DNA from 2 places in the Vibrio sp. HB236076 genome. Region 2 is predicted to be linked to the other one. Evidence: riboswitches for the same ligand, from Rfam matches in the RefSeq annotation. Region 2 holds a riboswitch; the other holds the start of a gene.

Region 1 (6,787 bases), 1.3 Mb from region 2:
GGCGATCTGTTCGGTGAAGGAAAAATGTTTTTGCCTCAGGTGGTTAAATCGGCTCGTGTAATGAAGCAGGCCGTTGCCCACTTAGAGCCTTACATCAACGCAGAGAAACAAGCGGGCAGTTCGAACGGGAAAATATTATTGGCGACAGTGAAGGGCGATGTCCACGATATCGGCAAGAATATTGTAGGGGTCGTATTACAATGTAATAACTATGAAATCATTGACTTAGGTGTGATGGTGCCGTGTGAGACGATTTTGAAAGTCGCCAAAGAAGAAAATGTCGACATCATTGGTTTGTCTGGTCTTATTACGCCTTCACTCGATGAAATGGTCCACGTTGCTAAAGAAATGGAGCGTCAAGGCTTTGAATTGCCTTTGCTGATTGGTGGTGCAACCACATCGAAAGCGCATACCGCAGTCAAAATTGAACAAAACTATAACCAACCCGTGGTGTATGTGAACAATGCCTCAAGAGCGGTTGGGGTGTGTACGTCATTACTGTCTAGTGAATTGCGGCCAGATTTCGTTGACAAGCTTGATGCCGACTACGATCGAGTGCGCGATCAACACAATCGTAAAAAGCCGCGCACCAAGCCTGTCTCATTAGCAAAAGCCCAAGAAAACAAAGTGGCGATTGACTGGGCAAATTATACTCCGCCAAGCCCTGCCAAGCCGGGTGTCCATGTTTATGACAATATGAGTGTCAGTACGCTGCGAGAATACATCGACTGGACGCCATTTTTTATGACTTGGGGGCTCGTGGGTAAGTACCCAACGATTCTCAAGCATGAAGAAGTGGGTCAAGAAGCACAGCGATTATTTGATGATGCAAACGCCTTGCTCGATCGGGTGGAGTCTGAAGGCTTATTAAAAGCCAGTGGTCTGTGCGGTTTATTCCCTGCGGCCAGTGTTGGGGATGACATCGAAGTCTATTGCGATGAAACGCGCTCTGAAGTGGCTCATCGCCTGTTCAACTTACGCCAGCAAACGGAGAAGCCCAAAGGGTATAATTACTGTTTATCGGATTACATTGCGCCTAAAGCCAGTGGCCAATTAGATTGGATCGGCGCTTTTGCGGTAACTGGAGGGATTGGTGAGCGTGAGTTAGCGGATGCTTATAAAGCCGCCGGTGATGATTATAACGCCATTATGATCCAAGCCGTTGCCGACCGTTTGGCCGAGGCGTTTGCGGAATATTTACATGAAAAAATGCGCACCGATATTTGGGGCTATGCTGCTGATGAAAACCTGTCTAACGATGAGCTGATTCGAGAAAAATATCAAGGTATTCGCCCCGCACCCGGTTATCCCGCTTGCCCTGAACACACGGAAAAAGCAACCTTGTGGCAAATGCTCAATGTTGAGGAGACGATAGGTATGTCTCTGACATCAAGCTATGCGATGTGGCCTGGGGCTTCGGTATCTGGGTGGTATTTTTCACATCCAGAGTCTAGATACTTTGCGATTGCAGGGATCCAGCAAGACCAAGTAGAGAGTTATGCGCAAAGAAAAGGGTGGTCTTTGGAAGAAGCAGAGCGCTGGTTGGGGCCGAATATCGGTTTGTGATTTTTATAAAGGGACAGTCTTGTTTTTATATATAAAAAGGACTATCTAAAAAGGACAGTCTGTTTATTAGTCTGTTTTTTATGGGGCATTTAATACATAGTCGCGTCTAGGAAAGGACAAAATTGTCGACGAAGCTGCTTTTTTAGTTTTGCGGTGGTGTGCTTATGGCGTAAGAAAACGTTATCCCGTAATGGATAGTGTTTTTATAGAAAAGTAAGTTTATATCACTGCAAAATAGGAACGTGAGAAGCTCAAAGAGCAAAGTTAATTATGATAGCCGCAGCGCTTTCATTTTCTTGCGCTTTAGTTGCAACTGAGCCCTGTTGACACTTTCCTGGCTACCAATCCATTGCACTCCTTTTTGGCCAAACCGTCGATAAGATTGGCAGCAAGTTTCTAGCGGCCAATTAAGTCTTGTCAAAATACTTGGGATGTTCTTGGGGATCGCTCCTGGCTTATCTTCTTTAATGAGTCTGCCAACCCAGTCGACAAATTTCAGGTAATCGCAAAGGCTAAAAGGGAGTGTAAATGTATCGTTTGAGTAATGGGCTGAGCTTAATATTGCCAATGGTTTAGGTTGTGGTTGTTCTTCCTTTAGAGCTTTGCATCTAAGTTGAATCGATGTGTAAGCTGAGTTTTCCGGTGTAGTGGCAATGTTAGCTCTTATTGGGTTTAAGTCGGTGTATGCCATGGCGCTGATCAAGGCTTGCTCGTCCAATAGTGCTTTGGATGTGTAGCGACTCTCCCAAAAATGCCCTGTACACTTATCTTCTTTATTCGCCTGTTGGGCAATGCCCATATTCAATTCTCTCATAAACCAACTCAAACTCGACAAACGTTGCCGCCACAATGATAGGTGTCGGTTAATTAACGCTTTTTCTTGCTTGTTTAGAGTGGTTTTCCTGAATAATAGCCGTAAGTTAGCAGGAATCTTATGGATTTTTTCCCAGCGCTTAAGTACTTCTGTATTGCTTAAACTTTCAGCTTTGTAGGTGTTTATATGTATCACGAGATGATAGTGGTTACTCATAATAGCATAGGCACAAATATCAATACAAAAGATGGCGCTTAATGACCAAAGACGTTGTTCAATCCAATCTTTACGATGCTCAAAGCTACGTCCGGTTAGAGGATCGTTACCACAGAGAAACGTTCGTCTTACACAGCGAGAAGTACAGTGATAGTAAGGCGTTACTTCTGTTTTCACGAGGTGCTTGCGTGCAGTGGTCATTAGGTTCTCGATGTGCTGTTTTTTTATACAGTTTAATCAGTTTGCTTAGAAGTGATAGTTTTTGGGCTTTTATTGTGTTTTGTGTCACTAAAAATGGTATTTATTAAACATGACTTTGAACAAAAAAGTGATTTACTTAGTAAACGAATGGTAACGGATAGATAAAAGGACAGGCTAGATATTGTGGCTAGTTGTTGAAATGGATAGATAAAAGGACAGGCTAGATATTGAAGTTAGTTGTTGAAATGAGGTGGGCATCATTAGTGAGGAAACAATAAAAGGGCTGTCCTTATATAAATAAAAAGGACAGTCCTCATCGAAATCAGCCTCTATCGGCATCCAGTATCTTCATATCGGTAAAATTTAATCAAATCGATATTATTCAAATAGCGTGCTATGAAGCTTTTGTACCACATTTTTAGCTTCGTCTGCATCGACTAAGAAACACAGGTTGTGGTCGCTTGCTCCGTAACAAATCATGCGAAGGTGGTAATCACCCAAAGTGCTAAATACTTGTTTTGCATAGCCCTTTGTTTCCATTTGATTGCCAATGAGAGCAACTAAACTGAGATTTCTTTCTACGTCGACGTGGGCCAATTCTTCGAGTTCTGCTCTTACTTCAGTAGGAAGTTCTGGAGAGCCGCCGGAGGTGTCGGTTTTGTCGAGTGTAATGGAAACGCTGATTTCAGAGGTCGTGATCAAGTCAACAGAAACCTTGTGCTTGGCTAAAATTTCGAAAACTTTTGCTAAGAATCCGTAGGCGTGGAACATTTTTGCACTGCGCAAAGTAACCATAGTTTGATTACTACGCAAAGCAAGGGCTCTAAATTGAGGAGAGCTTTCGACTTGATGACGAATCCAGGTACCGCCTTGCTCGGGCGCTTTTGATGAACCGACAAAAACAGGAATATCATGGCGAAGTGCTGGAACTAGTGTCGCTGGGTGCAAAATTTTCGCGCCAAAGTTCGCCATTTCAGAGGCTTCGTTGAAGCTAATTTCAGGGATCGGAGAAGCATTCGGAGCTATTCTTGGGTCGGTGGTATAAATCCCTGGGACATCGGTCCAAATTTGTAGGCCTTGTGCTTTCACTGCTTCTGCAATGAGAGCGGCGCTGTAGTCACTGCCACCTCGCCCTAGTGTTGTGGTATTGCCCGCATCATCTGAACCAATAAAACCTTGGGTAACAACAACTTTTGCCTCACATAAAGGGCGTAGTGTTTCCATGGCCAGTTGACCTGTTAGTGTCACATCGGGTTCTGCTCTGCCGAATTGGTCGTCGGTTTTTAGCACATCACGAATATCAAACCTTACCGCATCGAGACCTTGTTCGACCATCAGTTGCGCGAGTATATAAGTCGACATTAATTCACCGCAAGCGACGAGGTGATCCGTCAATTTGTTGCTCACTTGGATGGCAGACGCTTCTGCTAAGCTACGGACGGTATCTAAAATGCGTTCGAGTTCTACGCGCACCATATCAGTATCGTTAAGGTGCTCTAAAATTGAAAAATGAATGTGCTCAAGTTTGGTGATAATGGATTGACGCTCCTCGATGTCTGCAACACCATTAGCAAGTAAAACCAATAGGTTAGTGACTCCGGAGCAAGCACTGCTGACCACCAATCGAGTTTGCGGATTGCTTTTTACAATCGCTGCACAACGGCTCATTGCCTCGAAATCAGCAACACTAGTACCACCAAATTTTGCAACATTAAATGCGCTCACGTTTGTTCTCCCACGACTTAAAAAATGAATAAAGTATGCGCCGAGAGAAGAGAGTGAAGGGAAAACAGCGAGGAAAAAAAGATAGATAATCTAGACCTCAGAAGCTCCTCATCAATTGAGTTGATGACAGTTGATGGGATTCAACCCAAGTCAACCGACAGATTTAAACCACACTTTAAATCTACCTCGGCATTGCTCCCCCTCTTTGTTTTGTATTGGATTTGCGGTTCCACAAAACAATTACCTGGGCAATGCTCCTCTTCTGCAATTTGCCCGCCCATTGAACGTGTTTATACGTTTTTTGTCAATCGAAAAGTCATGTTATCTCAGTTGGCTTATAAGATTCGTGATCATGAAGATATCAGGACAGGCTATATTTAGTGACAAATAAGGACAGTCCAAATTACAAATTAATAAAAAGGACAGCCCAAATTAAAGCTGTCCTTTTATGTTGTCTCGTTATCTAGCCTGTCCCTTTAAGATATTTCTTTAAGGTCAGAGAGTATTGGGGCTGTCCCATTATCTCTTATCTGGCCATTATCGGAGGGGCTTTATTGGTCGGCTAATAAATGATCCATCGCCTCGATCAAGCTTTCAACCTTACTGGCTTGATAAGTATCGGGGTGGGCATCGGAAAATGCACCAATATCATTGTCATAGTATCGACCTTGTGCTGTCGCAAATTCATCAGATAACGCTGCACGGACCAGAATGTCGGCACCAATGCTCAAGTCGCTGCCCGCTATTCCGTAGGCTTGATTGACCATTTTACTGCCCAAAAAGGACTTAGGATTAACTGAGATGATGACAGGACCGTGACTGCCTTGCGCGTTGCCAAGGGCGTGAGACCACATGGTTAAAGCCAGTTTACTTTGTGCGTATGCATCGTTATCGCCAAGACGAACTGTGCCCTTAAGCGCGTCGAGATTGACAGATTTTTGCGCGGCAGAGGAGAGGTTGACGACACGGCCAGAGCTTGGCATTAATGGAAGTAACGCTTTCGTGATTTGATATGGCGCTAAGGTATTGACCATAAAACGAATATCTAAGCCTTTTTCATTAATAGGCGCTGATGTTGTGAAAATACCCGCATTATTGATCACGATATCGATCTGACCATCTCGGCTTTCTAACTGCGTCGTCATGGTATTCACCGCCTCTTGCTGAGACAGATCAGCGATCAGGGCTTCAATGTTCACTGTGCTGTTTATCGCCATGAGTTGCTCACTAACTTGTTTTACTTTGGCTGGGTTTCGGCCGTGAACAATCACATTATGGCCAATCTCGACAAGAGACTTTGCGGTTTCGTAGCCGATGCCATCGGTGGCACCGGTAATTAAAATTGTTTTTTTCATGTTCATCTCTCTTAGTTATCTTCAGCCAAATCAATCCCTTCAAGTAAAGCATGATGGCTTACTGAGCCCTGGGTTCTGGCGTCGAGTTGTGGTTTATAAAGCGGATCTTGCATGAAGTTGAGAGCGGCTTGTTTACTTGGCCATTCGATGATTGCGCGAACTGCAGGCTGTTCTCGGTTGCCTTCAAGAGTCATATGTTCGGTGGTTTTTGCAATGTAGCGCCCCCCGTAGTGAGCCACTCGTGGGCTGGCGACTTCTGAGTATTCTTCAAGCCAATCTTGACTGGTTGGCGTGACTTCTAAAACGGAGAAATATTTTTGCGTCATCACTTGTCCTCTCGATAACAGATCACATTCAAAGTCTAGGTGGCCACCCTTACCATTAATGGCCAGCGATAAATTGACTTTAGCTGGTGTGATTAGGTTGAACAATGGCGAATAACGATAAAGATTTTATAGAAAAAATTGATAATCATGACTTGTTAATTTATTCACTATCGATACTCTTAATAATATAAGCATGATTTACCTTCTTTCTCGCTTTTAATCACAACGGAATCGATGATGAATATTGAGCATTTAAAGATGTTTGTCCGCTTGGCATCAACTCACAACATCAGCTTGGCTGGCAGTGCGTTAGGGCTATCTCCTGCGGTGGCGAGTACTTACATCAGCAAATTAGAGCAGTCGTTAAATGTACGTTTGGTACACAGAACGACCCGGCAAGTCTCTTTAACTCAAGAAGGGATTGCATTTTTACCACATGCGAGAGAGGTGCTAGAGAGTGTTGAGTCAGCTCGGGCATCGGTTGGCGCGGGTAAAGCCGTGCCTCAGGGGGTGTTAAGGATTTCCGCTCCTGCATCATTTGGCCGTATGCATTTGATTCCATTAATGAAAGAGTTTACCCAGCA
Region 2 (6,787 bases):
TAATTTAACATTATCAAGCTGCTGCTCGATGGTTGCTAGGTCGAGTTGCCACTCTTGCGTCAAAGGGACTGTTTTTCGTTCAACGCCAAAGGTTTCCGCACTGATCGAGTACATGCCATAAGTGGGTGGGCAAAACAAAATAGCGTCTTGATTTGGCTCGCAATACGCGCGGATGAGCAGTTCAATCCCTTCGTCGGCACCTCGAGACACTAACGTTTGCTGTGGCGTGACGCCCGCATAAGCGGCATAAGCATCAATCAAGGCAGGCGGCTGGCATTCACTGTAGCGATTGAGCCCAGTAAAATCCGTCGTGTAAGGGTTGTCAAAAGGAGATTCATTGGCATTGAGCCAAACATCACCACTGCCGCCAATGCGTCTGGCCGACAAATACGGCGTCAATCCTTGAACTTGTTTTCTGGCCAATTTTTCCATGTTTAGCTCCTACTTCGCCAGTTTTTCAATACGGATAGTCACCGCGCGTTTGTGCGCATCTAAGCCTTCCGCTTCGGCCATTGTCACCACGGTTGGGGCGAGATTTTGTAAGCCCTCAGCACTGAGCTCTTGCACGGTCATGCGCTTGCTAAAATCGGCAAGGCCTAAGCTGGAGTACGTTTTGGTATAGCCGTAAGTTGGCAATACGTGGTTGGTTCCTGATGCGTAATCGCCCGCAGACTCAGGTGACCAAGTCCCTAAGAAGATAGAGCCCGCGTTGTCGAGAAGTGGCAGCAACTCTCGAGGGGTTTTGGTTTGTACAATCAAGTGCTCAGGGCCGTAGTGATTTGAAATCGCCACCGCCTGGGTCATAGACTCAGAGATAATGATCAGACTCGATGCTAACGCCTGACGAGCGATGTCGGCACGAGATAGTGTTTTCAGTTGCTGCTCAACCGCATCGGTTACTTGATCGGCAATGGCAATCGAAGGTGTGACCAAGACCACTTGAGAGTCAGGGCCGTGCTCGGCCTGGCTTAGCAAGTCTGCGGCAATAAAATCGGCGTCTGCAGTATCGTCGGCAATCACCATCACTTCTGACGGGCCGGCTGGCATGTCGATGGCCGCACCGCGAAAATCGTTACTCACTTGGCGCTTTGCTTCGGTAACGTACGCATTACCTGGGCCAAAAATTTTATCCACTTTGGTGACCGTTTCTGTGCCATAAGCCATAGCAGCGACGGCCTGCGCACCGCCAATTTGATACACTTCGTCAATTTGACACAGTTTAGCGACGTATAAAATCTCATCGGCAATCGGCGGTGGTGAACACAAAACCACTTTGCGACAACCGGCAATCTGCGCTGGTACACCGAGCATCAATACCGTTGAAGGCAGTGGTGCACTGCCACCGGGAATGTAAAGACCAACCGTATTAATTGGGCGAGTGAGTTGTTCACAAACCACTCCTGGTTGAGTTTCAACCTTTAATGGCGTTGGCTTTTGTGCCTTGTGAAAAAGGGCAATATTATCGTAAGCTTGTTGCAACGCCTGTTTCATGGTATCGCTTAAACGCTCAGCCGCCGCATTGATGTCATTTTTGCTCATTGCGATGGTATCGATATCAGTGCCATCGAACTTAGCCGTTAACTCACGTAGACCTTGGTCTTTGTCCTTACGCACCGTGTCGATGACCGATTGGACAGCTTGCGTAATATTGGCACCCGCACTGATCGCCGGCCGTTCCAAAATTGCATCTTGTTGTTGTTCACTGAGGGATTGCCATACGATTGTTCTCATTGCCTTACTCCATCATTTTTTCAATCGGTAACACAAGGATGGAGCTCGCGCCCAGTGCTTTTAGCTCTTCCATGGTTTCCCAAAATAAGTTTTCAGTACTGACCAAGTGTACGGCCAAGCGAGATTTGTCGCTCGAAAGTGGCAGGACAGTTGGATCCTCGGCTCCCGGTAGCAAAGATTTAATCGCTTCAAGTTTTTCAACCGGGGCGTGCAACATAATGTATTTTGATTCTTTTGCCTGCTGCACACCTTGCATACGAGTCAGTAGCTTTTCAATCAAAGCTTGTTTATCAGCATCAAACTCACCAGTGCGCTGAATTAAGGTGGCTTTTGAACGGAAAATGACTTCGGCTTCTTTTAGGCCGTTGGCTTCTAGCGTCGCACCGGTTGACACCAAGTCCGCGATCGCATCGGCCAAACCTGCACGAGGCGCCACTTCGACTGAACCAGTCAACATACAGGTTGAAAAATCGATATCATTCGCGTCCATGAACGCTTTTAGCAAATGTGGGTAAGTTGTGGCAATGCGCTTACCAGCAAGGTCTTGAGGGCCGTTGTATTGCTGGTCCTTGTTGATGGCGATTGACAGGCGACAACCGCCGAAATCTAAGCGTCTTAGCGTGGTAAATTCATTCGCTTCACCTGATGCGATGCGGTCTAAGCGAACTTCCTCTAATTCGTTTTCTCCGATAAAGCCCAAATCAACGACGCCATCCATTACCAAGCCAGGAATGTCATCATCGCGTACAAGCAATAGATCGATTGGCATGTTTTGCGCATGAACCACTAAACGTTCACCCATAAGGTTAAATTTAACACCGCATTGTTTTAATAGTTCTTGGCATTCTTTGCTCAGGCGGCCTTTCTTCTGAATTGCAATACGTAGTCGTTGTGTTGTCATGCTTACTTCCCTTCTCTTAAAATCGGTATAAAAATTCGAAATAAAAAAACCCTCGGGATAATGGTCCCGAGGGTTTTAAAAAATTCTTATCAACCTCCGGGAGCATCTTGCCTCCCGGGTATACGTAAACCTCCCCGAAAGACCTCTTAGGGATGGTGATGGTGATGAATGTTCATTCCAATAATACGCATACTTAGTTATTCTTAACTGTCCTAATTGAGTTTCAACACTATCTGAGCTTAGCAAGGATTGCAAGGGGCAAAGCACACTTTTTTTGATTTAATTTATCCAACGAAGCCTTTGCGCAATGATAGGAAAGATAAAATTCACGAGACCCTAATATTATCCGTGTTTTATAGATACCTGAAACGGGCTAAAAGGCCATCACGGTGAGCCTGCTTTACCTCTCGTCGTCTTGAAGGTTCGCTGTCACAATGAAACACGTCCACCATAAATCACGGCTTTACTTGGCTATTTGGGCTTGGGCTTGTTCACTGACACGTGCCGAGACAAGTCAAGAGTCATTCAATTACTTGGGTTCTAAGTTTGCCTTTACCCTATTTAAACAAAAAGCCAGCATCTTAACTCGATACTGGCTTTGCGGTATTTACGCTATCGATTAACGATGTCGGCAATCTAAAATTAGGCGTGATCTCTATTCATACTGCGCAAGATGAAGCAACTGATAACAAATGCCACAACACAAGTTAACAAGCTAAGGCCTATCGAATCGGTAAAGCCAAGTACAATGAAGCCCAAACTCGAAATCACCGCCACGATCAAGGCATAAGGCAACTGAGTAGCCACATGATCTATGTGGTGACAACGCGCCCCGGTTGAAGACAAAATGGTGGTATCTGAGATAGGCGAACAATGATCACCAAATACCGAGCCGGCAAGAACGGCACTGAGCATAGGCAACATCAAGCTGATATCGCTCGCAGCAGACATGTCACCAGCAATTGGCAGCATGATGCCGAATGTCCCCCATGAGGTTCCCGTCGAAAACGCCATCGCGCCTGACAGTAAGAAAAGCAGAACCGGCAACCATTGTGATGGAATACTGCCCTGTACTAACGTCGATAAGAAACTGCCGGTTTTCATATCGCTGATCACCGAACCAATTGTCCAAGCAAACAGCAAGATAACAATGGCACCAAACATGGATTTCGCCCCAATCCAAAGTGTTCTGGCCGTTTCTTTGACAGGTAAGGCTTGTCTTAGGACAGTCACTAACGCCAATGCCAGGCCAATTAATGCACCGTAAACCAATGAGCGCCCCACATCCGTATTTTCAAATGCGCCGAGTAAAGAGAAGGGGAGGCCGTCTTTTGCAAGCGCCTGCGCCCCGGTGAACAACATAAAAGACACGGTCGCGACAATCAGTGCAATGATCGGCAATAGCAGATCTGAGACGCGACCATGGCGACTTTCTGTTATATCCAAATCGTCATGCAGAACGCTACTATCCGCTTGCTCTTGTAGGGAATCTACTTGAGATAACGTCGCTTGTTCATGGGTTTTCATTTTCCCCACATCCAATCGAAACCACGCGACGGCAAAAACCATCAAGAGGGCAAAGATGGCGTAAAAGTTCATTGGCACCAGTCGCATGTAAGCGCCTATCGCCGAATACTCAGTGATACCGTGAGACACTAAAATACCACCGACAATGGTCATAATATAAGCGCCCCAACTCGATGCCGGCATAATGACGCACATTGGCGCTGCGGTAGAATCGAGAATATAAGCCAGTTTAGCACGCGATACTTTGAGCTTGTCGGTTACAGGTCTGGCTATGGCACCGACGGCTAAGCTGTTGAAATAATCATCGACAAAAATAAACACACCGAGAAAAGCCGCCAATAATTTTGAACCACGCTGGGTTTTCACTTTGCGTTGGGCCCAATTTGCAAAAGCGCGAGTGCCGCCAGAAAGTGTTAATAGTGCCGTCATCATGCCTAATAATAGTAGAAAGGCAACAATACTCATATTCCAAGTATTTAAACCCTCTCCGTCAATAAAGACGGCCGACACTTGATCAAATATATAAGTAACGCTGTCTAAAACCGAATAGTCGGTCAATAAAAGTGCCCCAAGCAGGATGCCAACACCCAGTGATAACATCACTTTACGGGTTACAATTGCGAGAGTTAGTGCCATTACCGGCGGCAATAAAGCGAGAAAGGATTGAGAATAATCGATTAAATTCATGATCTTCGAGAACCAGTTTATTTGGTTAGAGATCTACTGCAGAACGACCGAGAAGTGCCATACTTCCAAAAGTGTCTCGTTAACAAATAGCGATAAACTAACCGTGGTTAGTTAACCCTACAGTAGCGCTCCATAGTGTATTAATAATGACTATGGCAGTGTTGTGCCTATTCGAACACAACCCCAGCCTTGCAGTTCGATACCTACAAGACTTCGGCAATAACACCTTTTATGATGTTTCATCGGCATCACCCCAAACATCACGACTGATTGCTATTGCACCTCTACGGCGAAGTTCTTTTTGTCAAAACTTGGTCTGAGTTTTGTCAAATCGCCCCCGCATCAGGTGCGCGACATTGTACGCAAATCGACTCTGAATGCAACCGCGTATAAACCAGTATTTTTAAATTAATCAACAATATGTAATTAGACACTTAGAAATATTTAAAAGCCATTTATCTTAAAGAAATAAATATAAACACTCTTGACAATAATCTGACTTTTTTATTTATGAGACTGGTTTATAATCTATTTATATTTTTGGCTATTTTAAACTTATTGTCTTTGCGGTTGTCCAAAAGCAAAGTATATTAAAGATATAAACATTCCAAGCGCATTTGCGTATAACGTTTAAATAAAAAGGAATACCCATGTCCGACCTGACTAAAACCTTACTCAATATTCGTAGTCTGCGTGCATTATCAAAAGAGTTGACGTTGAGTCAATTAGAAGAAGCTCTCGATAAGTTAAATACTGTCGTTTCAGAGCGTCGTGAGCAAGAAGAAGAAGCGCGACAGTTAGAAGCTGAGAAAAAAGCAAAACTTGAACAAATTGCGCAGCAAATCTCTCAAGATGGCATTGATGTGAATGACTTAATTTCTGCCTTGTCAAATGAATCTGCAACCAGTAAGCCAAAGAAAAAACGCGCCCCTCGCCCAGCAAAATATAAATTTACCGATGACAAGGGCCAAGAAAAAACCTGGACTGGCCAAGGTCGTACGCCGTTGCCAATTCAAAAAGCCCTTGATGAAGGCAAATCCCTCGAAGATTTCGCTATCTAAGCTTATCTTTGTTCAATCAGTCCGTTTATAACACTCTGTTATTAGCAATGATTAACGGCTCCTAGTCAGGGAGCCGCTTTTTTATTACTGCCTTTGCCCTACCTTTCCCAATACGCTTCTTCTAAACTGTCCTCTTTTTCCGGTAATCCTTTCGACAAACGCGGAGAATGCTGTACCAAAACTTCGTAACTGGCTCGGTTTGCGTATTTGCACACTTGTGAAAATGAAGAATAGGTTAAAAAAGGAAACTTGTGTTTACTTGAATTCGGCACATTGTCGCGGTGATATTTATTGGCCGCCATATCGTGCAACAATGCAGATAGCGCGGCATCACCTGCGCCATTGGTGTTTTTGATTTTTTCCGGCCCGCCCATATAAGGAGAAATATGAGAATAGACTTTCATCGGGTGATCAACTTTCTCTTTCATTACCGGTCGGCTAAATTCATAACGGTTAAATTCGGCAATACAGCCGGGTAACAGAGGCAAAGAGGTTTCTCTTTTTGAACTCTGTTCGGTGTAACCTGCCATGTACAACCCCAGGGGACCAGCAGTACAAAGCACCAAATCTGCCCAATCTAGGGCTTTATCGGCAGCCGCTAATGGGTCGGTCAATCCTGTCAAGGCACTCGCCTCATCTTCGTTCATCGCCACAACTGAAATGTGCTCATCGATAAAAGATTGCCAAAAGGCCGGATCATCTTCGATGACAAACTTGGTTCCTAAGGTCAACACAACAGGCACGTCATAACGCTTGGCGTATTCAATGGCTTTCATCGTCGCTTCAGGCATAGGATCGCCAGGTTTACAACGGACAAGGTACGCGGTCAGTACCAATGCAGAGGCCGTTTTAAAAATAGACTCGGGAATGCTCTCTGGCT

What was found. Region 2 has a riboswitch for lysine ahead of AB0763_RS08140 (Na+/H+ antiporter NhaC family protein). Riboswitches for the same ligand answer to the same signal wherever they lie in the genome.
Region 1: another riboswitch for lysine. It lies ahead of lysC (lysine-sensitive aspartokinase 3); the one in region 2 lies ahead of AB0763_RS08140 (Na+/H+ antiporter NhaC family protein).

What each region holds. Positions count from the first base shown of each region.
Region 1 is NZ_CP162601.1:561,983-568,769, forward strand. Features, by position in the region: gene metH (methionine synthase) at 1-1,566, shown strand, start outside; gene AB0763_RS02565 (transposase) at 1,835-2,797, opposite strand; gene lysC (lysine-sensitive aspartokinase 3) at 3,176-4,522, opposite strand; lysine riboswitch at 4,616-4,792, opposite strand; gene AB0763_RS02575 (SDR family NAD(P)-dependent oxidoreductase) at 5,074-5,877, opposite strand; gene AB0763_RS02580 (DUF1330 domain-containing protein) at 5,889-6,203, opposite strand; gene AB0763_RS02585 (LysR family transcriptional regulator) at 6,441-6,787, shown strand, end outside.
Region 2 is NZ_CP162601.1:1,845,821-1,852,607, forward strand. Features, by position in the region: gene hisC (histidinol-phosphate transaminase) at 1-432, opposite strand, end outside; gene hisD (histidinol dehydrogenase) at 442-1,731, opposite strand; gene hisG (ATP phosphoribosyltransferase) at 1,736-2,632, opposite strand; His leader region at 2,673-2,800, opposite strand; gene AB0763_RS08140 (Na+/H+ antiporter NhaC family protein) at 3,275-4,846, opposite strand; lysine riboswitch at 4,962-5,141, opposite strand; gene AB0763_RS08145 (H-NS family nucleoid-associated regulatory protein) at 5,497-5,907, shown strand; gene AB0763_RS08150 (inosine/guanosine kinase) at 6,006-6,787, opposite strand, start outside.